DNA from 3 places in the Kitasatospora dryopteridis genome. Region 3 is predicted to be linked to each of the others. Evidence: riboswitches for the same ligand, from Rfam matches in the RefSeq annotation. Region 3 holds a riboswitch; each other region holds the start of a gene.
What was found. A riboswitch is a leader RNA that binds a small molecule or an ion and turns the genes downstream of it on or off. The one in region 3 is predicted to bind cobalamin.
Positions count from the first base shown of each region.

Region 1: it holds a riboswitch for cobalamin, as region 3 does, so the genes downstream of both, ACQ614_RS30475 (HoxN/HupN/NixA family nickel/cobalt transporter) here and ACQ614_RS22585 (ribonucleoside-diphosphate reductase subunit alpha) in region 3, are expected to answer to the same signal.
Region 2: it holds a riboswitch for cobalamin, as region 3 does, so the genes downstream of both, ACQ614_RS25730 (cobalamin biosynthesis protein) here and ACQ614_RS22585 (ribonucleoside-diphosphate reductase subunit alpha) in region 3, are expected to answer to the same signal.

Region 1 covers NZ_CP192749.1:6,739,868-6,750,020, forward strand. Annotated here, with positions in the region: gene aroC (chorismate synthase) at 84-1,268, shown strand; gene ACQ614_RS30440 (shikimate kinase) at 1,265-1,780, shown strand; gene aroB (3-dehydroquinate synthase) at 1,777-2,865, shown strand; gene aroQ (type II 3-dehydroquinate dehydratase) at 2,862-3,305, shown strand; gene ACQ614_RS30455 (AAA family ATPase) at 3,409-4,230, shown strand; gene ACQ614_RS30460 (Fpg/Nei family DNA glycosylase) at 4,511-5,317, shown strand; gene ACQ614_RS30465 (phosphatidylinositol-specific phospholipase C domain-containing protein) at 5,375-6,421, opposite strand; gene ACQ614_RS30470 (ArsR/SmtB family transcription factor) at 6,614-6,976, opposite strand; cobalamin riboswitch at 7,059-7,267, shown strand; gene ACQ614_RS30475 (HoxN/HupN/NixA family nickel/cobalt transporter) at 7,300-8,415, shown strand; gene ACQ614_RS30480 (EamA family transporter) at 8,457-9,305, opposite strand; gene ACQ614_RS30485 (XRE family transcriptional regulator) at 9,401-9,976, shown strand; gene ACQ614_RS30490 (type B 50S ribosomal protein L31) at 10,039-10,153, opposite strand, start outside.
Region 2 covers NZ_CP192749.1:5,706,968-5,717,120, reverse strand. Annotated here, with positions in the region: gene ACQ614_RS25760 (acyl-CoA dehydrogenase family protein) at 113-1,315, shown strand; gene ACQ614_RS25755 (phosphatidylserine decarboxylase) at 1,779-2,471, shown strand; gene ACQ614_RS25750 (CDP-alcohol phosphatidyltransferase family protein) at 2,458-3,339, shown strand; gene ACQ614_RS25745 (hypothetical protein) at 3,434-4,873, opposite strand; gene ACQ614_RS25740 (alpha/beta hydrolase family protein) at 5,144-6,277, opposite strand; gene ACQ614_RS25735 (helix-turn-helix domain-containing protein) at 6,597-7,286, opposite strand; cobalamin riboswitch at 7,494-7,626, shown strand; gene ACQ614_RS25730 (cobalamin biosynthesis protein) at 7,732-8,820, shown strand; gene ACQ614_RS25725 (cobyric acid synthase) at 8,817-10,153, shown strand, end outside.
Region 3 covers NZ_CP192749.1:4,955,687-4,965,839, reverse strand. Annotated here, with positions in the region: gene ACQ614_RS22615 (glycosyltransferase family 4 protein) at 1-422, opposite strand, end outside; gene ACQ614_RS22610 (hypothetical protein) at 419-2,722, opposite strand; gene ACQ614_RS22605 (glycosyltransferase family 4 protein) at 2,719-3,807, opposite strand; gene ACQ614_RS22600 (hypothetical protein) at 3,851-4,387, opposite strand; gene ACQ614_RS22595 (glycosyltransferase family 2 protein) at 4,384-5,157, opposite strand; gene ACQ614_RS22590 (LamG domain-containing protein) at 5,502-6,590, opposite strand; adenosylcobalamin-variant (AdoCbl-variant) riboswitch at 6,788-6,888, shown strand; gene ACQ614_RS22585 (ribonucleoside-diphosphate reductase subunit alpha) at 7,112-9,496, shown strand; gene ACQ614_RS22580 (ribonucleotide-diphosphate reductase subunit beta) at 9,517-10,153, shown strand, end outside.

The DNA.
Region 1 (10,153 bases), 1.8 Mb from region 3:
CTCCTGCCCGAGGGCGGGCCCGCCGGACGAAAGCCCCGGTCGGCCCGCGTTGCGCGGGCCGGGCCGCTGACGAAGGAGCTCCGTTGGGTAGGTTGCGCTGGCTGACGGCGGGGGAGTCGCACGGCCCCGCACTGGTCGCGACGCTGGAGGGCCTGCCGGCCGGTGTGCCGGTCACCACCGCGATGGTGGCCGACGCGCTGGCCCGCCGCCGGCTCGGCTACGGCCGCGGGGCGCGGATGAAGTTCGAGCAGGACGAGGTGACCTTCCTCGGCGGTGTCCGGCACGGCCTGACCATGGGCAGCCCGGTCGCGATCATGGTGGGCAACACCGAGTGGCCCAAGTGGGAGCAGGTCATGTCGGCCGACCCGGTCGACCCGGAGATCCTGGCCGGCCTCGCCCGCAACGAGCCGCTGACCCGCCCGCGCCCCGGCCACGCCGACCTCGCCGGCATGCAGAAGTACTCGATCGACGAGGCCCGTCCGATCCTGGAGCGCGCCTCCGCCCGCGAGACCGCGGCCCGCGTCGCGATCGGCACCGTCGCCCGCTCGTACCTCAAGGAGACCTGCGGCATCGAGCTGGTCTCGCACGTGATCGAGCTCGGCGCGGCCAAGGCCCCGCTCGGCGTCTACCCGCTGCCCGCCGACGAGGCCCGCCTCGACGAGGACCCGGTGCGCTGCCTGGACGGCGACGCCTCCGAGCGGATGGTCGCCGAGATCGACCAGGCCCACAAGGACGGCGACACCCTCGGCGGCGTCGTCGAGGTGCTGGCGTACGGCGTGCCGGTCGGCCTCGGCTCGCACGTGCACTGGGACCGCCGCCTGGACGCCCGCCTGGCCGCCGCCCTGATGGGCATTCAGGCGATCAAGGGCGTCGAGGTCGGCGACGGCTTCGAGCTGGCCCGGGTGCCCGGCTCCCAGGCCCACGACGAGATCGTCCCCACCCCCGAGGGCGTCAGGCGCTCCTCCGGCCGCTCCGGCGGCACCGAGGGCGGCCTGTCCACCGGCGAGCTGCTGCGGGTGCGCGCCGCGATGAAGCCCATCGCGACCGTGCCGCGCGCCCTGCAGACCCTGGACGTGCGCACCGGCGAGCCGGCCAAGGCCCACCACCAGCGCTCCGACGTCTGCGCCGTGCCGGCTGCCGGCATCGTCGCCGAGGCGATGGTCGCGCTGGTGCTCGCGGACGCCGTGGCGGAGAAGTTCGGGGGCGACAACGTCTCCGAGACCCGCCGCAACGTGCAGTCCTACCTCGACCACCTGATCGTCCGATGAGCGCGCCGGTCGTCGTGCTGGTCGGCCCGCCCGGGGCCGGCAAGTCCACGGTCGGCCGGCTGCTCGCCGAGCGCCTCGGGGTCGGCTTCCGGGACACCGACGCCGACATCGAGGAGCAGGCGGGCAAGCCGATCCCGGAGATCTTCATCGACGAGGGCGAGCCGCACTTCCGCGAACTGGAGGTGCGGGCCGTCCGCACGGCCGCCGAGGCCCACCCCGGCGTGCTCGCGCTCGGCGGCGGCGCGGTGATGGCCGACGCCACCCGCGCCCTGCTGGCCGGCCTCCCGGTGGTCTACCTGGAGGTCGCCCTCGGCGACGCCGTCAAGCGGGTCGGCCTGGACGCGCCGCGCCCGCTGCTCGCCGTCAACCCGCGGGCCCGCTGGCGCGAGCTGATGGAGGCCCGCCGCCCCCTCTACCTGGAGGTGGCCAAGGCCGTCGTCGACACCCAGGGGCTCACCCCCGAGCAGGTCGCGGACGCCGTAATGGAAGCACTGGAGCTGAAGCAGGCATGACCGACACCGTCACCATCCACGTCGGCGGCAGCGCCGGACACGACCCGTACGACGTGCTGGTCGGACACCAGCTGCTCGGCGAACTCGCCCCGCTGATCGGCGGCAAGGCCAAGCGGGTCGCGGTCATCCACCCGGAGGCGCTGGCCGCCACCGGCGAGGCGATCCGCGAGGACCTCGCCGCCGAGGGCTACGAGGCGATCGCCCTCCAGGTGCCCAACGCCGAGGAGGCCAAGAGCGCCGAGGTCGCCGCCTACTGCTGGTCCGTGCTCGGCCAGACCGGCTTCACCCGCAGCGACGTGATCGTCGGCCTCGGTGGCGGCGCCACCACCGACCTCGCCGGCTTCGTCGCCGCGACCTGGCTGCGCGGCGTGCGCTGGATCTCCATGCCGACCACCCTGCTCGGCATGGTGGACGCGGCCGTCGGCGGCAAGACCGGCATCAACATCGCCGAGGGCAAGAACATGGTCGGCGCCTTCCACCCGCCGGCCGGCGTGCTCGCCGACCTGGCGACCCTGGAGACGCTCTCCAAGCACGACTACGTCTCCGGCCTCGCCGAGGTGATCAAGGCCGGCTTCATCGCCGACCCGGTCATCCTCGACCTGGTCGAGGCCGACCCGGAGGCCGCCACCACCCCGGCGGGCCCGCACACCCTGGAGCTGATCCGCCGGGCCATCCAGGTCAAGGCCGACGTCGTCTCCGGCGACCTCAAGGAGGCCGGCCGCCGCGAGATCCTCAACTACGGCCACACCCTCGGCCACGCCATCGAGCGCAACGAGCGCTACAAGTGGCGGCACGGCGCGGCGATCTCCATCGGCATGGTCTTCGCCGCGGAGCTCGGACGCCTCGCGGGTAGGCTGGACGACGAGACCGCCGACCGGCACCGGCGGGTGCTCGGCTCGGTCGGGCTGCCGCTGACGTACCGCGCGGACGCCTGGCCCCGGCTGCTCGACGCCATGAAGATCGACAAGAAGTCCCGCGGCGACCTGCTGCGCTTCATCGTCCTGGACGGCCTCGCGAAGACCTCCGTCCTGGAGGGGCCCGACCCGTCCCTGCTGGTCGCCGCCTACGCGGAGGTGTCCGGATGACCACACGGGTGCTCGTCCTCAACGGGCCCAACCTCGGCCGGCTCGGCAGCCGCGAACCCGACGTGTACGGCGCCACCTCGTACGCCGGGCTGGTCGAGCGCTGCACCGCGCTCGGCGCCGAACTCGGCCTGGACGTGGAGGTCCGCGAGACCAACTCCGAGTTGCAGATGGTCGAGTGGCTGCACCAGGCCGCCGACGCGAAGACCCCGGTCGTCATCAACCCCGGTGCCTTCACGCACTACTCGTACGCCATGCGCGACGCCGCCGCCCAGCGCACCGCGCCGCTCATCGAGGTGCACATCTCCAACCCCTACGCCCGGGAGACCTTCCGGCACAACTCGGTGATCGCCGCGATCGCCTCCGGCACCATCGCCGGCTTCGGCCTCGGCTCGTACGAGCTGGCACTTCGCGCCCTCGCGGAGCAGCTCACCTCCCGCTGACACGTGATCATTCGGCCCGGTGGCGGACTGTGCCCGCCACCGGGCCGACGTGTAGTGTCCCGCTCGGGAGGTGACGATGTCGCAGTACGCAGGGGGAGGACCGATGCCTCCGCGACCCGTCGCGCCGCCGTACCCGGCCAGGCCAGGAGGGGCGCAGCCACCGTATCCGGCCAGGCCCGGCACGCAGCCGCCGTACCCGCAGCCGCCCGCCCGGCAGCCGCAGCCCGCCGCGCCGCCCCCGGCCCCGATGCCCGCGGCGCCCGCACCCGCGGCGCCCGCGATGAGCGTGCCGCCCGGCGCCACCGGACACTTCGTCCTCCCGGCCGGCGCACCCGTCCAGCTCCCCGCGCACCCGCCGCAGCACCAGCTGCCGACCGGCCCGATAGCCGTGCTGCTGATCGGCCCGGCCGGTGCCGGCAAGACCACCGTCGCCCGGCACTGGGCCGAGCGGCAGCCGATGCCCACCGCCCACATCAGCCTGGACGACGTCCGCGAGTGGGTGCAGTCCGGCTTCGCCAACCCGCAGTCCGGCTGGAACAACGCCTCCGAGGCCCAGTACCGCCTCGCCCGGCGGACCTGCGGCTTCGCCTGCCGCAACTACCTCGCCAACGGCATCTCCTGCATCATCGACGACGCCGTCTTCCCCGACCGGCCGGCCATCGGCCTCGGCGGCTGGAAGCGCCACATCGGCCCCGGCATGATCCCGGTCGTCCTGCTCCCCGGCCTCGACTCGGTGCTCGCCCGCAACGCCCGCCGCAGCGGCAACCGCCGGCTGAGCGACGAGGAGGTCGCCCGCATCCACGGCCGGATGGCCGGCTGGCGCACCTCGGGCCTGCCCATCATCGACAACTCCCAGCTGGACGTCGCCGCCACCGCCGCCGCCCTCGACCGCGCCATCATGTCCCGCCTGGCCGGCCGCCCGTGACCGCCCCGCCCGACACCGACGGCGTGGTGTGATCCCGCCTCCGACCAGACGTGTAGGGCCGCGGGGAACTGCGCAATACGGATGTGGTGATCACGACGGCGTGGGCCAGGCCGTGATCCGTACGGTGGCCCGCGTCCGGATTGTGCAGTTCTCCCCCGGCCTCCGGCCGGGAGGTGCCTCCCCGCGCCCCTGGATCGACCGCCCGGGCGGGCGGTCGGGGTGTCACAGGGGGCTGGGATGATGGAGGGGCCGCAACGGACCAGACGAGGAGCTGACGCCCGTGCCCGAGGGCCACATCATCCACCGCCTAGCCCGAGAGAACCACCGAGCCTTTGCCGACCGGCCCGTACGCGTGAGCAGCCCGCAGGGGCGCTTCGCCGAGGGCGCCGCCCTGCTCGACGGCCGCACCCTGGACGAGACCGAGGCCCACGGCAAGCACCTGTTCCTCGGCTTCGGGGACGACTGGCTGCACATCCACCTGGGCCTCTACGGCAACTTCGCCTTCGGCACCGGCGAGGTGCCCGCGCCGGTCGGCGAGGTCCGGCTGCGGATGGCGAACGACGAGGGATGGGCCGACCTCCGCGGCCCCAACACCTGCGAACTCCTGGGCCCCGGCGAGAAGAAGGCCGTCCACAACCGGCTCGGCCCCGACCCGCTGCGCCCCGATGCGGACCCGGAGGCCGCCTGGCGCCGGATGGCCCGCAGTTCGACGACGGTCGCCGCCCTGCTGATGGACCAGAAGGTGCTGGCCGGGGTCGGCAACGTCTACCGCGCCGAGGTGCTGTTCCGGCTGGGCATCAGCCCGCACCGGGCCGGCAAGGACGTCACCCGTGCCGAGTGGGACGCGATCTGGGCGGACCTGGTCGCCCTGATGCACGAGGGCGTCGGCGCAGGGCGGATCGACACCGTGCGGCCCGAGCACACCCCGGAGGCCATGGGCCGCCCGCCGCGGGTGGACGACCACGGCGGCGAGGTGTACGTCTACCGCCGCACCGGCATGCCCTGCCTGGTCTGCGAGACGCCGGTGCGCACCGAGTCCCTGGTGTCCCGCAACCTCTTCTGGTGCCCCGGCTGCCAGCAGCGCTGACGGGCGGGCACCCGCGCCCTGCCCTGCCGTAGCGGCAGGGCAGGGCGCGACGGGCCGTCAGCCGCGCGGCAGCACGGTGGACTGCACCTCGGGCAGCTTCCGCCAGTCGCTGGAGACGATGCTGGCGTGGGCGGCGGCGAGCTGGGAGACCCGGGCCCGGGCCTGGTCGGCGGTCGGGTCGGTGCCGCTGATGGCGGGGGCGACGTTGTGGGCGTCGGTCATCACCAGCAGGTAGTGGCGGCTGTCGTACCAGGCGGTGTCGATGCCGCCGACGTACGCCGAGGCGTCGCCGTCGAACACCACGAACCAGGGCCGGATGTTCGTCTCGCCGTACTTGCCGCGCGGGTCGCCCGAGGCGGCGCCGTGCACCACCGGGAAGACCTGGGCCTGGCCGATCTTCCCGGCCGCGGCCAGGTCGCGCAGGTGGCGGGCGTACTCGACGTCGGTGTGCAGGGTGTCGAAGGGGTTGCCCTCCTCGAAGGTGCCGGGGATGACGTCCACCAGCACCCGGCCGGCCAGTGCGGCGCGGGTCGGCCAGTTGCCGGCCCGGGCGGCCTCGTCGAGGGTGGCGTACGAGCCGCCGCCGGGCCTGGCGAGCAGGTCGGCGGGGCGGAAGGCGGTGCTGCCCAGGTGGGCGGCTATCAGGCTGTCGAGCTGCACCGGGCCCATGCCGCGGTTGGCGGCGAAGCCGCCCTTGAGTTCGAGCTTGACCACCAGCGGGCCGCTGCCGGGGTGGGCGCCGAGCCAGACCCGGATGTCGTCGAGGCAGTGCTCGAGGTTCTTGTTGGTGCCGCCGCTGTAGAGCTGGGCGGGGTTGCTCGCGGCGGTGCAGTTGTTGGCGTTGCCGAGCGGGTTGGAGTGGCTGACCTTCCACTCCTTGGTGACGGTGTCCGTCCAGACGTCCAGCTCGATCATTCCGGTGCCGGTGTCCAGGCTCTGCGCGAGGAACGGGAACGCGGCCGGGTCGTAGGTGTTGTGGAGGCCGACGGTGGTGGCCGAGCCGAAGGGCAGGCCGCCGCCGGCGGCGGCGCCGGACTGGTGCGCGGGGATCAGGGCGGCGGCTGCGGCCAGCAGTCCCACGGCGAACGTACGGCGAAGCTTCACGGTGTCTCCTCGTCAGGAGCCTGGGAACGGCGGCCCGGACGGGCCGCCTCCGGAAGCATGGGCCACCGGAGCTGCTTCAAGGTGACATGACAAGAAAACTTGGCCGAAGCCGATCCCCCGTCATACTGCGTGCGGCGCAGCCGATCTCACTCCGGACGGCCCCCGGCCGGGCGGCTCCGACCCGGGCGGCCCTCACTCCGGACGGCCGAGCACGCCGTGCTCCAGCACCTCCGCGACCGCCGGGTCGGTGAGCCGGTACCGCACCACGCGGCCGTCCCGCTCGCCCGCGACCACGCCCGCGGCGCGCAGCAGCCGCAGCGCCTGGGAGACCGCCGGGTCGCGCATGCCGGCCGCGACGGCGAGGTCGGTCACGGCGAGCGGCCCCGTGGTGTGCAGGGCGAGCAGCAGCGACAGCCGTCCGGGGTCGGCGAGCAGGGCGAAGCGGTCGGCCCAGGTACGGACACGGGCGGTGTCGCCGATCGCCGCGATGGCCTCGCAGACCCGGTGCCCGTCGATGGTGCGGTGGTCGGTGCGGTCGGCGGGGACGAGGTGCATGGCGGCATTCTTGCAGGCCGTCCGACCGTGATCTCAGACACCTGCGCAGGTCTGCAGGCTTGCAGCTGTCGGTCCGTCACCCCTACGGTGGAGCAGCCGTGGTGTTCGGGAAGACCGGTGGAGGACCCTCGCGGGTCCGAGTCCGGAGCGGCCCTCGCCACTGTGAACGGGGAGTCAATCCGTACCCCTTTGCGGGTCACTGGGCGCAGCAGCGCGCCTGGGAAGGCCGGGTACGGGCACCGTCGGAACCTCCCCGTGAGCCAGGAGACCGGCCACGGCATCTCACGACGTCATTCCACGAGGTGCTGGAGCGTGATCCGCAGATGACCCTGCCCGCAACCGGTACGGCCGCGCCGCCGACCGCCCCCGGACCGCCGGCCTTCCGCTGGCGGCGGGAGGACACCCTGCGCACCGCCGGCCTGATGGCGGTCATCCTCGCGATGCACGTCGCGGCCTTCGGCACGCTCTTCCTGCTGGTCGTGCCGGAGAAGTACGAGGTGGGCACCCAGGTCTTCGGCGCGGGCCTCGGCATCACCGCCTACACCCTCGGCATGCGGCACGCCTTCGACGCCGACCACATCGCGGTGATCGACAACACCACCCGCAAGCTGATGGCCGACGGCCGGCGCCCGGTCTCGGTGGGCTTCTGGTTCGCCCTCGGGCACTCCTCGATGGTGGTGCTGATGGCCGCCCTGGTGGCGGGCGGCGCGCAGCTGGCCGGGGTGCTGATGGACGACGGGTCGGCGACGCACCAGGTGCTCGGCACGATCGGCACCACCGCCTCCGGCGCCTTCCTCTATCTGATCGCCGCGCTGAACCTGGTCGCGCTGCTCGGCATCCTCCGGGTGTTCCGGGCGATGCGCGCCGGCTCGTACGACGAGGCGGAGCTGGAGCGGCAGCTGGACTCCCGCGGCCTGATGAACCGCATCCTCGGCCGGGCCACCCGCTCGATCTCCCGGCCCGGCCAGATGTTCCCGGTCGGCATGGTGCTGGGCCTCGGCTTCGACACCGCCACCGAGGTGACCCTGATGGTGATGGCGGGCTCGGGTGCTGCGGCGGGCCTGCCCTGGTACGCGATCGTCTGCCTGCCGCTGCTGTTCGCCGCGGGCATGAGCCTGTTCGACACGCTGGACGGCACGTTCATGAACTTCGCCTACCAGTGGGCGTTCTCCAACCCGGTGCGGAAGGTCTTCTACAACCTGGCCATCACCGGGCTGTCGATCGCGGTGGCGTTCGTCATCGGCACGATCGAGCTGGTGGCGGTACTGCACGACAAGCTCGGCCTGGCCGACCCGGTGACGGGGTGGGTCGCCGGGCTGAGCCTGGACAACGTGGGCTTCGTCATCGTCGGCCTGTTCGTGGTGGTCTGGGCGGTGGCGATCGGCTACTGGCGGATCGCCGGGGTGGAGAAGCGGTGGGCGCCGGAGCGGCAGGCCTGAGCGGCGCGGGCCGCCGGCCCGGTGCGCGGGCGGACGGTGCGTCAGCCCGCCGCCAGCAGCAGCGTGCCGGCCACCGCGAGGCCGGCGCCGACCACCTGCACCCGCTGCAGCCGCTCCTTGAGCAGCCCGCGGGCCATCAGCGCCGTGACCACCGGGTAGAGCGAGGCCAGCACGGCGGCCACCGCCACGGGCCCGCTGTTGGAGGCGACGGCGAAGGTCGCATTGGCGGCCACGTCGGCCACGCCCACGGCGGTCAGTACGGGCAGGTGCCGCAGGACGGCCCCGGGCCCGGCCGGCCAGCGCCCGCGGCCCCGGGCCAGCAGCAGGGCGCCGCCCACCGCGATGTTGCACAGCCGCTGCACGCACAGGGCGAGCAGCAGGCCGCCGCCGGCCGAGGCGTGGGCGATCAGCGCCATCACCGCGCCGAAGCCGAAGGCCGCGCCGAGCGTCAGCACCAGCACCCTGGCGCCGACCGCGCCGCCGCCGCGCTGCGGGCCGCCGGCCAGGGCCACCCCGAGGACGGCGACGGCGATCCCGGCGGCCTGGGCGGGGCCCGGCCGTTCGCCGAGCGCCAGGCCGACGCCGACCGGCACCGCGACGCCCACCGTGGCCAGCGGCGAGACGACGCCCATGGGCCCGAGGGCGAGCGCCCGGTAGAAGGCGAGCATGGCGAACGGCCCGATCGCGCCGGCGGCGACGGCGGACCACAGGCCGGCCGTGAACGGGCCGGGGCCGCCGGTCGCCAGGACGGCCGCCACGAGCAGCGCCGCCGCGGTGACCTGCGAGGCGAGCACCACGGTCAGCGCCGGCATCCGCCGGGTCAGCGCGCCGCCGCCGTAGTCGGCCACGCCCCACAGCAGGCTGGCGGAGAGAGCGAGGAGCTGGGACAGCACAGTGGACTCCGGAGTACGGTCAATTGGACTCGTCGTGTCCCGGAAGAGTAGATCAGCAAAGTGATCCAGACGAATCAATATATTGGACTGGTATGCCCGACCCCGATGTCATCACCCAGGCCCTGGCCCGCAACCTGAAGCGGCTGCGCTCCGACCGCGGTCACACCCTCGACGCCCTCGCCGCCCGCTCCGGGGTGAGTCGCGGCATGATCGTGCAGATCGAGCAGGGGCGGACCAACCCCAGCGTCGGCACGGTCGTCAGGCTCGCCGACGCCCTCGGCGTCTCGATCGCCCGGCTGCTCGACTACGACGAGACCTCCACCGTCCGGATCGTGCCCGACTCCGAGGCCGTCCAGCTGTGGGCCGGTGCCAACGGCGGCAGCGGCGTGCTGCTCAACGGCATCGAGGCGCCCGGCCCGCTGGAGCTCTGGGAGTGGCTGATCCTGCCGGGGGAGGGACACGGCTCCGACCCGCACCCGGCCGGCACCGTGGAGATCGCCCGGGTCGACGAGGGCGAGCTCACCCTCACCCTGGACGGCCGCGAGCACCGCGTCCCGGCCGGCTCGACCGCTTCCTACGAGGCCGCCACCGCGCACGGCTACCGCAACGACGGCGAGGTGCCCGTGCGGCTCACCCTCGTGGTGTCGGTGCCGCCGCCCCCGCGCTGACCGGCCCGCCCGCATGCGGCGGCGCCCCCTCCCGGCCGGGAGGGGGCGCCGTTTCCGTGCGGTCAGCCGCGGCCGTACCGGCGGCGGTACAGCTCGACGCGGCCTGCCTGGTCGAGCACGCGGGCCCGCCCGGTCCAGACGGGGTGGCTCGCCGAGGAGGTCTCGACGTCGAACACC
Region 2 (10,153 bases), 750 kb from region 3:
CCGGCACGGGGGCCCTGCTGCCGCAGCCACGCCGGCAGGGCCCCCGACAACGACTTCCGCGCTTTGCCCCGACCTCCCCCCACCCTCACGCCTTCAGATAGGGAGCCGCACGATGGGACGCCTCGCACAGACCGACGGCCTCACCGAGATCCAGCGGGACATCCTCGCCACCGTGCGGGACTTCGTCGACAAGGAGATCATTCCGGTCGCGACCGAGCTGGAGCACAAGGACGAGTACCCGACCGCGATCGTCGAGGGGATGAAGCAGCTCGGCCTGTTCGGCCTGACCATCCCCGAGGAGTTCGGCGGCCTGGGCGAGTCCCTGCTGACCTACGCGCTGGTGGTCGAGGAGATCGCCCGCGGCTGGATGTCCGTCTCCGGCATCGTCAACACGCACTTCATCGTCGCGCACATGATCAACGCGCACGGCACCCAGGAGCAGAAGGACTACTTCCTGCCGAAGATGGCGGCCGGCGAGATCCGCGGCGCCTTCTCGATGTCCGAGCCGGGCCTCGGCTCCGACGTCGCGGCGATCTCCACCAAGGGCGTCAAGGACGGCGAGTTCTACGTCCTCAACGGCCAGAAGATGTGGCTGACCAACGGCGGCACCTCCACCCTGGTCGCGGTCCTCTGCAAGACCGACGAGGGCGGCAACACCCCGTACAAGAACATGACCACCTTCCTGATCGAGAAGGAGGCCGGCTTCGGCCCGAACCCGAAGGTTCCCGGCCTGACCGTCCCCGGCAAGATCGAGAAGATGGGCTACAAGGGCGTCGACACCACCGAGCTGGTGCTGCAGGACGTCCGGATCCCGGCCGACCGCATCCTCGGCGGCGTCCCGGGCAAGGGCTTCTACCAGATGATGGACGGCGTCGAGGTCGGCCGCGTCAACGTCGCCGCCCGCGGCTGCGGTGTCGCCCGCCGCGCCTTCGAGCTGGGCATCTCCTACGCCCAGCAGCGCACCACCTTCGGCAAGAAGATCGCCGAGCACCAGGCGATCCAGTTCAAGCTCGCCGAGATGGCCACCAAGGTCGAGGCCGCGCACCAGATGATGGTGATGGCCGCCCGCAAGAAGGACAGCGGCGAGCGCAACGACCTCGAGGCCGGCATGGCGAAGTACCTCGCCTCCGAGTACTGCAAGGAGGTCGTGGAGGACGCCTTCCGCATCCACGGCGGCTACGGCTTCTCCAAGGAGTACGAGATCGAGCGCCTCTACCGCGAGGCCCCGATGCTGCTCATCGGTGAAGGTACTGCGGAGATCCAGAAGATGATCGTCGGTCGCCGCCTGCTCGAGGAGTACCGCCTGGCCGACTGAGCCGGCCGGTCCCCGACTTTCCGCATGGTCGGGCACGGGCGTGCGGGCCCGTTCCCGGCCCCCTGCCGCACCGGTACGGCCTGGTCAGCCGAGGGGGGCGGTACGGCAGGTCCGGAGGCGGCCGTAAGGTGCATACCAGCAGGTACGCGCCCTGCGGCCGCCTCTGTCCACCCGGGGCGCACGGCCGGCGCGCCGGGCGCCGACACCCCGTCAGGGGCCCCGGGCCCCGGATGAGACGTGGGTCACGCGCTGCGCCCGGACCCTTTGGGAAACACCCCGCCTCGGCTACGGTCGTATACATAGCAGGCGTGGCTTGGCACCATGCCCGGCATATCCATGAACAGGCGGCTTGCCCACCTACCGCCTGGTCCCGATAGCATCCACCGGGACAGCGTCCCCATGTACCCGATCCCCGCGGTGGCCCCCGTCCAGCGGCCATGATCCCCCGCGACTAAGGTCTTCGATGCCCATCAGCCCGTCCCCTCACACCTCCGTCCAGGACGGCGACCTGTTCGCCGCGCCGACGGCAGGTCGCCGCCCGCGCGTGACCATCGCACGCGGCGCAACCCCCTGGTTCGCCCCGACCCTGGCCACCGCCGCCGTCACGACCGCCCTCACCCGGCGCAGCGGCAAGTGGGCCCTGGCGGCTGTCCCGGCCTGCGCCCTCAGTGCGGGCATGCTGTGGTTCTTCCGCGACCCGGAGCGTGAGATCGGCACCGGCAGAGTGATCTCCCCCGCGGACGGCGTGGTGCAGTCGATCGACGCCTGGCCGGACGGCCGGACCCGGGTGGCCATCTTCATGAGCCCGCTCAACGTGCACGTCAACCGGGCGCCCCTGCCCGGCACCGTGACGTCCGTGGAGCACGTCGCCGGCGGCTTCGTCCCGGCGTTCAACAAGGACAGCGACCAGAACGAGCGGGTCGTCTGGCACTTCGACACCGAGCTCGGCGACATCGAGATGGTGCAGATCGCGGGGGCCGTGGCCCGTCGCATCGTGCCGTACGTGAGCGCCGGCACCAAGGTCGAGCAGGGCGACCGGATCGGTCTGATCCGTTTCGGCTCCCGCGTCGACACGTACCTGCCGGCCGGCGTCGAGGTGGGCGTCGAGGTCGGCCAGAAGACCACCGCCGGGGTGACGCGCCTTGACCGTGACTGATCCTGAGACTCTCGTCGGCCTCGGAGACGAGGAGGAGACGGAGCTGCGGCGCCGCCGCTGGGCGCGCGACCGCGAGCTGCGGGCGCCCCGTTCGCCGCAGCACCTGTCCACCGCCGACTTCCTGACCCTGGGGAACGCCGTCTGCGGCTTCCTGGCGATCTACTCGATCACCACCGGGGTCCTGATGCCGCACCTCACCGGTGAGGCCTCCGCGCCGAACCGCAACAGCGCCGCCACCGCGGTCACGCTGCTGCTGATCGGCTCGATGTGCGACCTGTTCGACGGCCTGGTGGCCCGCAAGCTGCGCTCCTCGGCGCTGGGTGCGGAGCTGGACAACCTGGCCGACCTGATCAGCTTCGGCATCGCCCCGGCCTACTTCGTGGCGGTCTGGGGCATCGTGTCGCCGGACAGCAACCAGCAGCTCTCGGCGTTCATCGCGCTGACCGTCCTGCTGGCGGTGGTGCTGCGGCTCGCCCGGTTCTCGGCCGTCAAGATGCGGCCGGGGATCTTCCAGGGCATGCCGTGCCCGATGGGTGCGATGACGGTGATCGCCATCGTGCTCCTCGACCCGCCGTTCGTCCCGGGTCTGCTGATGATCTTCGGTGTGGCCTACCTGATGGTCAGCCGGATCGAGTACCCGAAGCCGCAGGGCCTGCTCGCCACCGCGACGCTCTGCTGGATCGTCGTCTCGATCGGCTGCCTGGCGGCCTGGGCGGCCGGTCTGCCCGGCGGCGACACGCTGATGCACATCGGCGCCACCGCCCAGATCGCGCTCGCCGCGATGGCTCCGATGCTGGTGATCCGCCGCAAGGTCGGCCAGAAGGTCGGCGACGTCCGCGCCCGCCGCGCGGAGTCCCGCGGCTGCTGAACCACACGGAAGGGGCCCGTATCCGACTCGGATACGGGCCCCTTCCGCATGTCCTGCTGCATGCCCTGCGGGAACCACCGGGGGCTCCCAACCTCTACTGCCCCGCGCCGCCGTTGTGGACGCTGAAGGCGGAGCGGCGGGCCGCACGGGCCACCGCGGGGTCGGGGTGAACGCCGGAGACGGCGGTCAGCACCGAGGCAGCCCGCGGGTGGCCGGACTGCCGGGCCCGGTTGAACAGCCGCACCGGCTCGCCGGCCGACGCGCCCTCCACGTGCGGGACCAGCAGTGCGGTGTCCCCGTGGTCGAGCAGGGCCGCCGCGGTGTCCACCCACAGCCAGGCGGCGTCCTCCGCACCCAGCACGTCCGCCGGGGCGACCGGGCCCTCGTCGGAGCGCTCGGCCAGCCACAGCAGTGCGTAGGGCCGCAGCACGGGCTCCTCCACGGCCGCGCGGACCGCCTGCTCGGCGGTGCCGCCGGCCACCCGCAGTGCCTCGAAGGCGAGGCCGCGCACCAGCGCGTCCTCCCCGCGGGCGGCGTCGAGCAGCTCGGCCACCGCGCGGTCCACCGGGCGGGCGGCCACCCAGGCCCGGTACTCGGCGCGGGCCGGACCGGGCGTGTACTCGGCGCAGGCGCTGAGCAGCTCCATGGCGCTCTGCTCGATGTGCCCGGCGGCGGTCTGCGCGACGGTGCAGATCTCCTCCAGCTTGGCGCGGACCGCCCAGTGCCCGAGCGGGGACAGCTCGGCGGCCTCGTCGCGGCGCTCCAGGGCGCCGACGGCGGCCAGGCCGTCCAGCATCCAGTCGAGGACGGCTGCGGCGTCGGCAGCGGTCGTGGGGGTGTCGATCTGCGGCTCCCGGCAGGTGCCGCGGACGGCGGACATCGCGGAGGCGGCGTGCGGCACCGGGGAGAGGCCGAGACCGCCGCCGGAGGCGCCGTGGCGGCGCTCGTCCAGGCCGCGGCGGAGCAGTTCCAGCAGCTCGCTGTCGGCGACCGGCCCGTCCACCAGGTGCAGGAAGGACAGCAGGTGCGGCGCCTGGTCGACGGCCTGCCCGGCGAGCACCGCGAAGACGCCGCGCATGGCGGCCGGCGGCACGGGGGCGAGCAGCGTCCAGGCGTCGAACAGCGCGGACCAGCCGCGGATCACCGCCTCGTCGTCGTGCTCCCAGGCGTTGAGTCGCCAGCCGGGCCCGGCACCGCCGTCGCGGAGCTCGACCAGGCCGACGAGCAGCGCCTGGCCCCAGGCCTTCGCCGCGGCGCCGACGGTCATCGCGAGGGCGCGCCCGGCGGCCCGGGCGTCGTCGGGCAGCAGCTCGCCGCGCTTGTCGACCTCGCCGAGCTCGCCGGCCCAGCGGGAGATCCGCACGGCGTCGGCGAGCATCCGGCGGGCCAGCGGGGCCAGCTCGGCGGGTGCGGGGAAGCCGTCCGGCACCGGCACCCGGCCGCGGCCCGGCTTGGGCGTGGGGGTACGGCGGCGGACTGGCCCGCCCGGAGGCGTGCTCTCGGCTCGGCGGGCCGCTCCTGGCAGACGGGTCACCGTCGCTCCGGTGCGGATCGCGGGCGGGAGCGGGGCATCACGGTCGCGCGGGTTCCGAGACGTCACGCCGAGCAGTCTTCCCCGTGTACCGGCCTTCTGTCACATCGAGTTCTACGCGCGATCGTAGGTCCGGTCCGCGGACGGGGGATGAGATCGGGCATCAGCCATCAAACCGGGTCGCCACGGCGGCCCACCTGGCATGAGCACGCCCCGGATTTCCCGGTCCGGAGGCCCACCGACGGCCCGCCGGCCGCGGCGCGGACGCGGGGGTCAGAGCAGCGGCGTGAGCCAGCGGCGCAGCGCCTCGCCGTAGCCGTCCGGGTCGGCGTTCCACAGGGCGGCGTGGGCGCCGTCCGGGACGGCGTGCAGGCTCACCAGGTCGTCCCGGCGGGCGGCGAGCCGGGCGGAGGCCGACCAGGGCGCCACGGCGTCCACCGGGCTGTGCAGCAGCAGCGCGGGCACCTGGAGGTCGGTGCCGGCCGCGAGCCTTGCGAACCCGGCCAGGTCGACCCCGGAGCGGCCCTCGGCGGCCAGCGCACCGAGCTCGGCGAGCGGGGCGGGCACGCCGGCCCGGGCGGCCTCCCTGCGGACGGTGGCGGGCCAGTCCAGCACCGGCGAGTCGAGCACCAGGCCGGCCAGCGAGTCGCGCCAGGCCGAGCGGGCCGCCGTGTGCAGGGCCATCGTGGCGCCGAGCGACCAGCCGTACAGCACGATCCGGCCGGCGCCGTGGGCGTGGGCGAAGCGGACGGCGGACTCCACGTCCCGCCACTCGGTCTCGCCGAAGTGCCCGAGCCCGTCCGGGGAGGGCGGGGCGCCCTCGTCCCCGCGGTGGGTGACCACCAGTACCGGCATGCGCAGCGCGTGCAGCACCGGCAGGACGGGCAGTGCCTGCTGCCGGTCGGTGCCGGGGCCGTGCACCAGGATCGCCCACACTCCGCGGATGCCCGGCAGGTACCAGGCGGGCATCGGGCCGAGCTCGCCGTCGACGACGGTCTCGGTGAAGTCCAGGCCGAGCGCGGAGGCCGGGTCGCCGATCTCGGTACGGGCGGTCACCCGGACCTCCGTCCCGGTGCGCAGCGTGCCGGCGCCGGTGGCGAGCAGCCGCCGGGTGACGCTCTGCGGGCCCGTGGCGAGCACGTCGCCGATCACGGCGTGGCCGCCGTCGGTCCACTCCAGGGCGTAGCGGCCGGGGCGCTCGGTCTCGACGCTGCGGGTGAGGGTGACCCGGTCGGCGGCCAGGTCCTGGACCCGGATGCCGGGGCGGGCGCCGCCGCGGCCCGACAGTCCCATCCCCGCGAAACCGGGGCGGACGGCCCGCTCGGACACCCGGCGGCCGATCAGCAGCACGGCGGCCCCCGTCCCGACGGCGGCGGCCGCGACGATCGCGGCGGTTCCCCAACGCATGGCGCTCCCCGGTGGGCGGCTGGACATGGCGCTCCCAGTCCACGCCCGGCCCCGGACCGCGGCCACCCGAACGGGTCCGTCCGGGCGGCGGTGCAGAGGTCGATCCGGGGGCCCGCGCGCCCCTGTTCGGCCGCCCGTCTGCCTTCAGGCTCTCCTAGGGCTTGTCTGACAATTCGCGTCGCATTGGCACGCGGCGTCGGGCGCCCGGCTGGGCGTGCCGCCGTATCGGCCTCGTACTGGACGTACTCGGGCGATGCGGCGGCACGTCCAGGCGGGATGATCCGGCGTCGTGTGCGCGGCGGGAATTGTCAGACAAGCCCTAGACCGGGACGTCCGTCCCCGGCCGGGACAGCAGTTCCCAGAAGCGGTCGGCGAGCGGGCGGGCCGGGGGGCGGGCGGCGTCCGGGACGGCGGAGCCCCAGTGGGCGGGGACGAGGTACTCGTCCTGGAGGTCCGCGAGGACCCCGCCGAGCACCGGGTCCGGGACGGGCACGAGCCTGGCCACCGCCCTCAGCCGGGCCTGCCAGCGGCCGTCGACGACCTGTCGCAGCAGGAGCTCCAGCTCGTCCTGACGGCCGGTCACGTGCACCAGCGCCCGCAGGGTCAGCCCGAGCGCGTGCGCCAGTGCCAGGCTCTGCTCCTCGTCGGCGTCCCAGTGGCCGGTGTCCTCGGCCCTGGCGTACGTCTGCACGCTGACCCCGATCCGGCGGGCGGCCTGCTCCCTGGTCAGCTCGCGGGACAGCCGGAAGTCGCGGAGGGTCGCCGGGCGGACGCCCATCAGCTGCGCGGGCGGGCACCACAGCGCCCTCGACAGGGCGACGAACTCCTCCTCCGAGGGCCGCAGCTCACCGGCCTCCCAGGCCGCCACATGGGCGGGCAGCAGCCGGACGCCGTGTGCGGCCATGGCCTCGGCGACCTGTTCCGGGGTCAGGCCGAGCCCGGCGCGGTGCGCCCGCGCGGCCTGCGGGGAGAACGGCACCGGCGGCGGGGAGGACGGTCTGCGTCGCATGCGACAAGAACGTACGGGCGGCCGCGCGCACCGACCCACTCGCCGAACGCACGAAGCGGGGCGCGCCGCCCGGGCCCGGGGCTGGAGGATCGTACGGGGCTCGGGGCGGCCGGAACGGCGACGGTGTGTGACCAACCCCTCCACAGGCTTTGTTGACTCCCGGTCGGAACGCGTGATGGGATCTCGGGGCCATACGGAGGCATGCAGAGGAAGCCGGTGCGAGTCCGGCGCGGTCCCGCCACTGTCACCGGGGAGCACGCTCGACCTGCATGGTCACGGCGGTCCGCGACAGGGCCGCTGGAAGGCCCGAGCGCGTGTCCGACCCGGAAGCCAGGAGACTCTCGCCGCCGGTTCGTCGATCCAGGGCGCGGACCCTGAGTGAGGACACGCCCGCCATGCAGGCTGCCCAGCGGTCACCGCTGCGCCCCGACCGGGGAGCCGGGCCGTGGCCCGTGTGAACCCCTCCCCCTACCTGCTGGGCGCCGTCGCCGGCTACCTCGCCGACACCGCGCTGGCCGACCCCCGCCGCGGCCACCCGGTCGCCCTGTTCGGCACCGCGGCCGGCCGCCTGGAGCGCCGGCTCTGGCGCGACCACCGGGGCACCGGAGCCGCCTTCACCGCCCTGAGCGTGGGCACCGTCGCGGCCGGCGCCGTCCTCGCCGACCGCGCCCTGCGGCGGCGTCCCTGGGCACGGTCGGCCCTCGCCGCGGCCTCCGCCTGGACGGTGCTCGGCGGTACCTCCCTCACCCGCGAGGCCCGGACGATCGGCCGCTTCCTGGAGGCCGGCGACCTGGCCGCCGCCCGGGAGCGTCTGCCGCACCTGTGCGGCCGCGACCCCAGCGCCCTGGACGGGCAGCAGATCGCCCGCGCCGTCGTCGAGTCCGTCGCCGAGAACACCGCCGACGCCGTGGTCAACGCCCTCACCTGGGGCGCGCTGGCCGGCACCCCCGGGCTGCTGGCCTTCCGGGCCGTCAACACCCTGGACGCGATGGTCGGCCACCGCTCGCCGCGCCACCTGCGCTTCGGCTGGGCCTCCGCCCGGCTCGACGACGTGGCCGGCTGGCCCGGTGCCCGGCTGACCGCACTGCTGACGGTCGCCGCCGCGGAGCACCCGCGGGCCGCCTGGAAGGTCTGGCGGCGCGACGGGTCGTCACACCCCAGCCCCAACGCCGGACAGGCGGAGTCGGCCTTCGCGGGCGGGCTCGGCGTGCGGCTCGGCGGCACCCTGCGGTACGGCGACGGGGTTCCCCCGGAGACGGGGGTCCCCCCGGCCGAAGGCTGGGGGAGGGTGGAGCACCGGCCCGTCCTCGGCGCCGAACTCCGGCCGGTGGACGTCCCGGACATCGAGCGCGCCTGCCGGCTCTCCCGCCGCGTGGGAATGCTGGCGCTGGCGGTGACGACGGCCGCCCACGCCCTCGGACGCACCTCACTCGGCCGGGCCGCCCCGGGGCGCACCGGTCTGATCGGAGTACGCGCCCCTGGGTGGCCCATTCCCGTCCCCGGGTTTGCACGCATGCGAAGGAGTGTCACGTGACGAAGGCTCTGCTGGTGGCGGGGACGACCTCGGATGCGGGGAAGAGCGTGGTCACGGCGGGGATCTGCCGGTGGCTGGCCCGGCAGGGGGTGCGGGTGGCGCCGTTCAAGGCGCAGAACATGTCGCTGAACTCCTTCGTCACCGCTGACGGCGCCGAGATCGGCCGCGCCCAGGCGATGCAGGCCCAGGCCGCCCGGGTGGAGCCCGAGGCGGCGATGAACCCGGTGCTGCTGAAGCCGGGGGCGGACGGCCGCAGCCAGGTGGTGCTGCTCGGCAGACCGGTGGCCGAGGTCGGGGCGCTGGACTACCGCGAGCGCAAGCCCGTCCTGCTGGAGCGGGCGCTGGAGTGCCTGGCGGACCTGCGCAGCCGGTACGAGGTGGTGGTCTGCGAGGGCGCCGGCTCCCCCGCCGAGATCAACCTGCGGGACCGGGACATCGCCAACATGGGCCTGGCCACGGCCGCGAACCTGCCGGTGGTGGTGGTCGGCGACATCGACCGCGGCGGGGTGTTCGCGGCGATGTACGGCACGCTGGCGCTGCTGTCCGCGCAGGACCAGTCGCTGGTGGCGGGCTGGTTCGTCAACAAGTTCCGCGGGGACGCGCGGCTGCTGGCGCCGGGGCTGGAGATGCTGCGGGAGCTGACGGGCCGTCCGGTGCTGGGCACGCTGCCGATGCTGCCCGGCCTGTGGCTGGACGCCGAGGACTCGCTGGACCTCTCCACCGCCGTGGAGAACCGTCCGACCGCGGCCCCGCACGGCGCGGACGTGCTGCGGGTCGCCGTGGTGCGGCTGCCGCGGCTGTCGAACTTCACCGACGTGGACGCGCTGGCCCAGGAGCCGGGCGTGCTGGTGCGCTGGGCGACCCGGCCGGAGGAACTGGCCGACGCCGACCTGGTGGTGCTGCCCGGCACCCGGGCGACCGTCGCCGACCTGGCCTGGCTGCGCGAGCGCGGCCTGGACACCGCCCTGCAGGCGCGCGCCGCGGCCGGGCTGCCCGTGCTCGGCGTGTGCGGCGGCTACCAGATGCTGTCCCGGGAGATCGTCGACGCGGTGGAGTCGAAGGCGGGCGCCGTCGAGGGCCTCGGGCTGCTGCCGACCCGGGTGGAGTTCGGCGCGGAGAAGGTGCTGGGCCGGCCGGTCGGCGAGGCGTACGGGGAACGGGTCGAGGGGTACGAGATCCACCACGGCGTGGTGTCCGTCGAGGGCGGGGAAGCCTTCCTGGACGGCTGCCGGGTCGGTGCGGTGTGGGGGACGACCTGGCACGGCGCGCTGGAGAACGACGGCTTCCGGCGGGCGCTGCTGCGCGAGGTGGCGGCGGCGGCCGGACGGGCGTT
Region 3 (10,153 bases):
ACGGCGCGGACCAGCGCGGAGGGGTGCTCGACCAGGGCGACGTGCTGGGTGAGCACGTGCGGGGTGCGGGTGAGCACGGCGGCGAGTCCGGCGGCCCAGGAGGTGAGGTAGAGGCAGTCGTGGATGTGCACCACGTCGGCCCGGCGGGCGTGCCGCAGGGCGGTGGCGAGCACGCGGGGCGACAGCACGGGGAAGGGCACGCCGGCCCGTTCGGCGCCGTTCCAGGCGGCGATCCGGATCACCCGCACGCCGTCCTCCTCGCGGACACGGCTGCGCTCGCCGCTGGTCAGCACGGTCACGTCGGCGCCCCGGGCGGCCAGGTGGACGGCCTCCTGGCGGGCGACGTTCTCGATGCCGCCGAGGTGCGGCGGGTAGTAGTGGCTGACCATCAGGACCCGCGGCGTCCCGGTGGGCGTGCTCATCGGTAGATCACCGCTCCCTCACTGCTGTAGATCCGGTTCTTGGTCGCACCCAGCAGTGCCGTCGGATATTTGTAGGTGATGAGGTCCCCACGGTAGAAGACCGTCACCTCGTCCTTGCGCAGGGAGGTCGTCCCCAGCAGGACGTAGGAGTTGGGGCGGACGAGGACGGGCTGGATGTCGCCCTCGGCGGGGCCGGTGATCAGGGTCTGCAGCCGGCTGAAGGTGAACCGGTCGGTCTGCAGCAGCTGCCGCTTGTCGGCGGCGATCTGCTGCTCCAGCCAGAACACCGCCATCTCCTCCTCGGCGTGCGGGTAGTAGATGTCGTACGCGCGTCCGGCGTTGCTGAGCTGGAGCTGGGCCGGGTAGCCGCCGAGCACCTTGGGAACGACGCCGGTCAGGTCGAGGAAGAGCGCGATCGCCAGGCCGGCGGCCACCGGTACGGTTCGGCGGCCGGCCCAGCGCAGCAGCCACAGGGTGCCGGCGGCGAGGAACGGCGCGAAGAAGAACAGCCCCTGCTGGAAGGCCCGGAGCACGCTGTAGTCCACCGACAGCTGGGGCAGCAGGGTGAAGAGCGCGACCATGGCGAGTGCGCCGACCGTCAGCGTGACCTGGTCCCGCAGCGGCCGGAAGGCGCGGCGGCGGGCCCGCAGGACGGCGGCGAGCCCCACCAGCACCAGCACTTGGAGCAATAGCGCCGCGCCCTGGCGGAGCACACCGTTCAACCCGGTGACGCTGACGCCGGCCGTGTCGAGCGCACGGCCGAGCGCGGTCAGCGGCATGTCCTCCTGGGTGACCGCCGCCATCTTCTGGCCCTCGACGGCCTGCAGCGGGAAGAAGTCGCCGGCCGCCCGCTTCGACCCGGTGGCCTCGACGGCCTCGGCCCGGTAGTCGTCCAGCCGCTGCTGCGGGCTGGCCTTCGTGCCGCCGAACAGGCTGTAGGAGGTGTCGGAGGAGCCGCCCTTGCCCTGGCCGGGGTGGAGGATCTCCTGGACGACGATGCCCAGCGTGCTCTTCAGCTGCACGCTGGTGTGGGTGACCGGCCCGGCCCACACGACGGCCAGGACGGCCGGGACGAGCACCAGCCACCAGGTGACGACCGGCTCCGCCTTGGCCACCCTGCTGCGGCGCCGCTGCCGCCGGCCCCGCTCGGCCAGCCGCCAGAGCAGTTCGACCGCGTAGGCGACGCCGAGGGTGGCCACGACGACGTAGGTCGTCGAGTAGTGCGAGAGCACGCAGCCGACGAGGAGCGCCAGGACGGCGATGCGCCGGGCGCGCAGCGGGCGGGCGGTGTCCGTCAGCACCGCCATGGCGCACCCCAGCAGCAGGAACGCGATCTCCTGCCGGCCGAGGAAGGTCATGTCGGTGAAGAAGGTCGGGAACAGCATGAAGTAGACGGCCGCGAGCAGCGCCGTGAACTGCGGCGCGACGTTGCGCACGGCGCGGTGCACGAGTACCGGCGTCAGGGCGAACAGCAACGGCAGGACGACCTTGAAGACGTAGACGTCCGGGATCGCCGTGAGCCGCGTGAAGGAGAGCGGGAGGAGCGTGACGCTGAGGCAGGCGTTGTACGCGTCGGGGTAGAGCTCGACGTTCCAGTAGGAGCCGCCGAGGGTCAGCCGGAAGTACTCGTACTCCCGCTGGATGTCGTGCCCGGCGATGCCCCAGCCGCGGAGCGAGTTCATGAGCAGGAGGGCCGCCGCGGCGGTGTACAGGCCGGCCGCGAGCAGCGGCGGCGGGTACTTCCGGCGGCGGAGCATCAGCAGGAGCAGCAGGGCGGCGACGGCGACCAGTGCCAGGGTGCTGACGGCGCCGCCGAGCCCGTTGTTGAGCCGGATCGGGCCGGCCACGGAGAGCACCAGGGCGAGCCCGGTGAGGCAGGCCAGGGCGGCCGTCCCGGGCGGGAGGCCGGTGCGGCGGCGGGCGGTGGGGCGCTCCTCCTCGGGGAGGAGGGCGCCGAGGACGGCGGCCGCCATGCCGCTGGCTCCGGCGAGGTTGATCCGGGTGAGCGGCTGGTCCGCGCCGAACAGCGGCAGCAGGGTGTTGACGCCGAGTGCGATCAGGATGTCCGTCACGACGGCCAGGCCGACGGCGACCATCAGGCCCGCCTCGCGGGTGGAGACCACCTTGGCGGCGGTGCCGCGCCAGAGCGCCACCGGGGCGCCGACCAGCAGCCAGAGCCCGGCTGCCGTCGCCACGGCGCCGGGCACGCCCGGCAGCATCTCGACCACGCAGGCCAGGGCACTGCCGAGGACGACGCCGTTGCGTCCGCGGAGGTACGGGAGGAGGGCGCGGGCGGTCACAGGCCGGCCTCGGCGTAGACCTCTTCGACCCGGGCGGCGACCGTCTCCCAGGCGTAGGCCCGGGCGGCGGCGGCGCTCCGTTCGGAGAGCCGGCCGCGCAGCGCCGGGTCGGCGGCGAGCCGGTCGATCGCGGCGGCGAGGGCGGCCGGTTCGGGTGCGGCCAGCAGGCCGGTGCCGGTGAGGAGTTCGCGGTTGCCGGGCACGTCGGTCGCGATCACCGGAAGGGCGGCGGCCATCGCCTCCAGGGCGACCAGCGGCATGCCCTCCCGGTCGGAGGGCAGGACGAAGACGTCGGCCGCGGCGTACGCGGCGACGAGGTCCTCGCCGTGCAGGCCGCCGGCGAACTCGACCGTTTCCGGGCCGAGCTGCCGGGCCCGGGCCTCCAGCCGGGAGCGCAGTTCGCCGTCGCCGACGATCCGCAGCCGGACGGGCCGCTCGGTCAGGGCCATCGCGTCGAGCAGCCGCGCGACGTTCTTCTGGGCGCTGAGCCGGCCGACGTACAGCAGCCGGAGCGGCCCGGGCTCCGGCGTGCGGACGGGCATGAAGTACTGGCGGCCGACGCCGTTGGGCACGGTGAAGACCCGCTCGGCGGGCACCCGGTAGGTGTCCCGGACGAAGGCGCCCTGGGCGTCGGTCAGCACGATGACGGCGGCGGCGGCCCGCATGACCCGGGCCAGGACGTGCTTCTTGTACGCGGGCAGCAGCCGGCCGAGCCGGCCGGAGGCGTCCACGTCCAGGTGGAAGTGCAGGACGAACCGCTGCCGGCGCAGCCGGGCGGTGAGCGCGACGAGTTCGGGCATCAGGGCGTGCGCGCAGTGCAGGTGCAGCACGGCGCCGCGTGGTGCGCGCAGCAGGGAGACCGGCAGCCCGGGGGCGAGCGCGGTGTGCGCCACCTCCACGGCCCGGTGCCGGCGGACGGCGACCGGTCCGCCGGTGCGCCGTCCGGCGCCGCCGGCGCCCAGCGCGGTGGTGACCACCCGCACCTCGTGGCGCTCGGCCAGCTGGACGGAGAGGTTCTCCACCACGCGTTCGAGGCCGCCGAGGTGGGGCGGGTAGTAGGGGGTGACCTGCAGGATCGTACGCATCAGGGTTCCAGGGCGGCGGCTCGTCGGGGGTGCGTCCGGTGCCTCAGCCATGAGGGGTCTGGGACTTCCCGAAGCGGAAGTAGAGGCTCTGCGGGTGGCCGACGAGGGCGACCCGGACGAGGGCGACGTCGGCGTTGGTCTGCAGCTTCGCAACCAAGGGCACCGGTGCGCCGTAGTGGGCCTTCAGGGCGGTCGTCGAACTGGCCAGGACCTGCCCGGACGGGGACTCCAGGGTGACCCGCACCCGGTACCCCTGGGATCCCTCGCCGTGGTCGGTGACGGCGACCGGGACGACGACGGTCGATCCCTCGAACCCGGGTGTGGCGGTGAAGAAGAGCTCGGCGTACGTCCGGGGCCGCTCGGTGAAGGAGTCGAGCAGGATCTCGCGGGTGGTGGGTGCCGTCCACAGGGTGAACCCGACCGCGACCGCCGCGAGGACGCCGGCCAGGACGACCGCCGGCCGCCGGCGGCGCCGTGCCGTGCGCCGCCGCCGTCGGCCGGCGGGCCCCGGGGCGGTCTCCTCCGGCGCGTCCTTCGGCAGCGCGTCCTCGGGCAGGGCGTCCTCGGACTGCGTGCTCATACCGCCTCGATGCGTTCGTTGCGCGGCTTCTGGGCGGGGATCCTGGCCTGCTTGCGGGCGGACACCGGGACCGGCTGCGGTCCGCCGTGGCGCCGGAAGCGGTGGTTGAAGAGCTGGCGGAGGTTGGCCATGCCGTCCGGCAGGGCGTTGAGCTTCACCTCGCCGCCGCGGGTGCGGTACTCGATCGGGACCTCCATGAAACGGTACCCGGCCGAGGTGGCGGCGTTCTTGATCTCCTGGGAGAAGGCCATGCCGCCGGAACGGACGTCCAGACCGTCCCAGATGTACCGTCGGAAGATCCACATGCCGGACTGGGAGTCCCGCAGACCGTTGCGGAAGAGCGTGCGGCTGAGTGCGCTCAGGGCGTGGTTGGCGACGAAGTGCGAGGGCTTCATGGCACGCCGGTTGCTGCGCCGGAGCCGATCGGTCGTCATGAACTCCACGTCGTGCTCGACCAGAGTGTGCAACAGGTCGGGCAGGGCGTCGAACGGATAGGTGCAGTCCGCGTCACCGGTGGCGATCACATCGCCGGTGGCCTCGTCGAAGCCCGCGAGATAGGCGTTCCCGTAACCCCGTTCCGGCTGCGAGACGACCCGGGCGCCCAGCGACCGGGCGACGGCCGCGGTGTCGTCCGTCGAGGCGTTGTCGACGACGACCACCTCGGTGTCCCAACCGGCTGCCGCGAGTTCTGCGACCGGCACCGTGCCCATCACCGCGGGAAGGTTTGACGCCTCGTTGAGCGCGGGAATCACGATGGACAGAGTGTTCACGGCTCTATTCCCCCCGAAAAAAGCAACTGCTCGCCCCGCCCCCTGGTGAGCAGCCGTTCCGGGGCCGGGCATCCGACGACAGGTCGGGACGGCCCGACGGTCGGTCAGGCTGCGGGCCGCTCCGCGGACGACGGCCGTCTGCCGGCCGTCTCCTGCTCGCCTGAACTCGCCGGGGGTTCCGGTCGGCCGCGCGCGGGCACTTCCGAAACCGATGCGCCCCCACTCGGCCTGATGCCGCCATCCCCGTTCGCTCGGCCGCCATCTTTTCACACCCCGAACGCCGGTGACACCGCGGCAGGCGTGAGGGAGGCCACGGCCGGGCCGTGGCCTCCCCCGGCAGCGGATCAGCCGCCGACGAGCCAGGAGTTGACCGGCTTGGCGCTGAGGCCCGTGCCGCCGGTCTTGAGGCTGGCGACCTGCTGGGGGTTCAGCGGCTCCTTCCAGACCAGGATCCGCCCGATCACGCCGGCCCAGTTGTCGCCCCAGATCCCGTGGTGCCGGCTGCGACCGAACTGCAGCGGCCCGGGCCCGGCCCAGATGGGGCCGTTGAGCTTGGCCGTGGCCGCCTGCGCGCCGTTCACGTACAGCGTGATGGTGCGCTGGCCGGCGTCGTAGACCGCGGTGAGCAGGACCCACTGCGTCACCGTCTCCAGGCTCTCGGGAGCCACCGCCTGGACGACCGTGCCGTCGGCGCCGCCGTCCGCGGTCTGCACCCGGAACGCCCACGCCTTCTTGCCGCTGGCGTCGTCGCGGGACAGGTCGAAGGAGTACGAGATGCCGTCGCCCTGGCTGATCGCCGTGCGCGATCCGCCGGGCGCCTCGTTGTAGACCCATGCCGCGATCGAGAAGCTCTTGCCGACGTCGACCAGCTGGTTCGCCGACTGGGCGTAGGAGTTGTTGTTGCTCCGCATGCGCAGCGCATAACCGCCCTCCACCTCGGCCAGCTGCGCGTCCGGGCCGATGGCGAGGTTCGCCTGACCGGACTTGTCGGCCAGCAGGTCGGGCTGGCCGGGCACGGTCGGCGAGTTGGCGGGGGCCGAGCCGGACGGGTGCGCCGAGGCCGAGGCGCTGGACGATGCGCCGGCCTCCGGAGTGCCGCCGTGCACACCCTTCATGACGGCCAGACCGACCGCGCCGCCGAGGACGCAGGCTGTGAGCACGATGCCGCCCGTCCAGATCAGCTTCTTGCGGCGCGACGAGGCCTCGTGCTGCTGGGCCAGCGCCTCCCAGTCCGGGATGGCGGTCTGCGCCTGCTGAGGCAGCGGCCACTGCTGGTGCGACGCCTGCGCGGGGAAGCCGGGCGGCGTGCCGAAGCCTGCCTGCGGCGGGAAGGACTGGGCACCCTGTGCCCCCTGCTCCGCGGGATTCGCCGGTCCCTCCTGGGACCCGGGCTGACCCGTCCAACCGGGCGTGGCCCCCGTACCGTCACTCATGGCCAGAGATCGTAGGCCATGGGGTGCGGCGCAGTCTCGGGTGGTGACCGTTCCGTGAGCACAACGGGTGGGTCAGGGGCGGGTCGGATGTGCGCACTGCGCTCACCGGAGTGTGTCCAGCCACGGACGCGACACGCTGCGTGCACAAGATATGGGGGTACATCACGGAGACACCACTACATGTATGCTCACTCTCGCTGTCGACGCAGGGGAACCCGGTGCAAGTCCGGGACTGCCCCGCAACGGTGAGCAGGCCCGTGAACGTCCGGGCCCGCACAGTCCGAGGGCCTGCCGACGGTGTGCCACCGGCTTCCCCGCAGATGCCATGAAGCACAGCTGTACGTCCGGGCCTCGCGGGTTGGCCGGGTGGCGACGCACGCCTCGACTCGGATCGGGCGTGCCGTTCTGCCCTGCCGCGCGCACGCCCTGACGCACCCCCGGCCCCCGGCCCGCGGGGTACCCGAAGCGTCCGCTGCCGCCACAGGAGAGAGTGCGCCTTGACCGTCGCTGCCTCAGTCACCCTGCCCTCCCAGGGAATCGCCGAGTCCGCCCAGACCGACCCCGGTGCTGCGCTGCTCCGGCTGCTCACCGACCGCAGCACCGACCTCCCCCAGGTGGACCCCGGCCACGTCGCCGCCGCCGCACTGCGCGGCCGCCACGCCGGCTCCGACTTCGCGGAGCTGCGCGGGCTGGCCGTGGAGGCCGCCGCGTCGATGATCGCCGAGGACCCGCAGTACTCGAAGCTCGCGGCCCGCCTGCTGGCGCTGGAGATCCGCGACGAGGCGGTCTCCCAGGGCGCGGTCACCTTCGCCGCCTCGATCGCCGTCGGCCACGCCGAGGGCCTGATCGGCGACACCACCGCGGCCTTCGTGGCCAAGCACGCGGACGCCTTCGACGCCCTGGTCGACCTGCAGGGCGACGACCGCTTCGAGTACTTCGGCCTGCGCACCGTGCAGTCCCGCTACCTGCTGCGCCACCCGATCACCCGCAAGGTGGTCGAGACCCCGCAGTACTTCCTGCTGCGCGTCGCCGCGGGCCTCGCGGTCGGCGACAGCGAGCAGTCGGTGGCCGAGGTGGCGGAGCTGTACCGGCTGATGAGCCGTCTGGAGTACCTGACGTCCTCTCCGACGCTGTTCAACTCCGGTACCAAGCACCCGCAGATGTCCTCCTGCTACCTGCTGGACTCGCCGCTGGACAACCTGGACTCGATCTACAGCCGCTACGCGCAGATCGCCCGGCTGTCCAAGCACGCCGGCGGCATCGGCCTGTCCTACTCGCGCATCCGCTCCCGCGGCAGCCTGATCCGCGGCACCAACGGCCAGTCCAACGGCATCGTGCCGTTCCTGCGCACCCTGGACTCCTCGGTCGCCGCGGTCAACCAGGGCGGCCGCCGCAAGGGCGCCGCCTGCGTGTACCTGGAGACCTGGCACGCCGACATCGAGGAGTTCCTGGAGCTCCGCGACAACACCGGCGAGGAGGCCCGGCGCACCCACAACCTCAACCTGGCGCACTGGATCCCGGACGAGTTCATGCGCCGGGTCAACGCCAACGAGGACTGGTCGCTGTTCTCCCCCGCCGACGTCCCCGAGCTGGTCGACCTGTGGGGCACCGACTTCGACGAGGCGTACCGCAAGGCCGAGCAGGCCGGCAAGGCCGTCCGCACCATCCCGGCGCAGACCCTCTACGCCCGGATGATGCGCACCCTGGCGCAGACCGGCAACGGCTGGATGACCTTCAAGGACGCCTCCAACCGGGCCGCCAACCAGACCGCGCTGCCCGGCCGCACCGTGCACTCGTCCAACCTGTGCACGGAGATCCTGGAGGTCACCGACGACTCCGAGACGGCCGTCTGCAACCTCGGCTCGGTCAACCTGGGCGCCCACGTCGCCGCCGGCGCCACCGCCGCCGACCTCGTGAACGCCATGGACTGGGAGCGCCTGGACGCCACCGTCCGCACCGCGGTGACCTTCCTCGACCGGGTCATCGACATCAACTTCTACCCGACCACCGAGGCGGGCACGTCCAACTCCCGCTGGCGGCCGGTCGGCCTCGGCGTGATGGGCCTGCAGGACGTCTTCTTCCAGCTGCGGATCGACTTCGACTCCGCCGAGGCGAAGACGCTCTCCACCCTGATCTCCGAGCGCATCATGCTCACCGCCTACGAGCGCTCCGCGGACCTCGCCGAGCAGTTCGGCCGCCACGAGGCGTACGGCGAGACCCGCGCCGCCCGCGGCGAACTGCACATCGACCACTTCAACGCCGCCGCCCCGCAGTGGACGGAGCGCTGGGACGCGCTGCGCGCCCGGATCGCCGAGACCGGCCTGCGCAACTCGCTGCTGCTGGCCATCGCGCCGACCGCCACCATCGCCTCGATCGCCGGCGTCTACGAGTGCATCGAGCCGCAGGTGTCCAACCTGTTCAAGCGCGAGACGCTCTCCGGCGAGTTCCTCCAGGTCAACCCGTACCTGGTGCGCGAGCTCAAGGAGCTCGGCGTCTGGGACCAGCAGACCCGGGACGCGCTGCGCGAGACCAACGGCTCCGTCCAGGAGCTCAACTGGCTGCCCGCCGACGTCCGTTCGCTGTACCGCACGGCCTGGGAGCTGCCGCAGCGCGCGCTGATCGACCTGGCCGCGGCCCGCATGCCGTACATCGACCAGAGCCAGTCGCTGAACCTCTTCATGGCCGCGCCCACCATCGGCAAGCTCAGCTCGATGTACGCGTACGCCTGGAAGGTCGGTCTGAAGACCACCTACTACCTGCGGTCGCGCCCTGCCACCCGGATCGCGCAGGCCGCCACGGGCGCCCGCGCCGCCGTGCCGGTGCCCGCGCCGACCATGAGCCAGGAGGAGCAGGACGCCATCGCCTGCTCCCTGGAGAACCCCGAGTCCTGCGAGGCCTGCCAGTGAGCACCGAAGACCGCCAGAAGATGCTGCTCGACCCGGGCTTCGAGCTGACGCTGCGCCCGATGCGCTACCCGTCGTTCTACGACCGGTACCGCGACGCCATCAAGAACACCTGGACGGTGGAGGAGGTGGACCTGCACTCCGACGTCGCCGACCTCGCCAAGCTGAGCGAGGGCGAGCGGCACATGATCGGCCGCCTGGTCGCCTTCTTCGCCACCGGTGACTCGATCGTCGCCAACAACGTGGTGCTGAGCCTCTACAAGCACATCAACTCCCCCGAGGCCCGGCTCTACCTGTCGCGGCAGCTGTTCGAGGAGGCCGTGCACGTCCAGTTCTACCTGACGCTGCTCGACACCTACCTGCCCGACCCGGACGACCGCGCGGCGGCCTTCGCGGCGGTGGAGAACATCCCCTCCATCCACCAGAAGGCGCAGTTCTGCTTCAAGTACATGAACGCGGTCGACCACATCGACTCGCTGCAGACCAAGGAGGACCGCCGCGCGTTCCTCCTGAACCTGATCTGCTTCGCGGCCTGCGTCGAGGGCCTGTTCTTCTACGGAGCCTTCGCGTACGTGTACTGGTTCCGCAGCCGCGGCCTGCTGCACGGCCTGGCCACCGGCACCAACTGGGTGTTCCGCGACGAGTCCATGCACATGGACT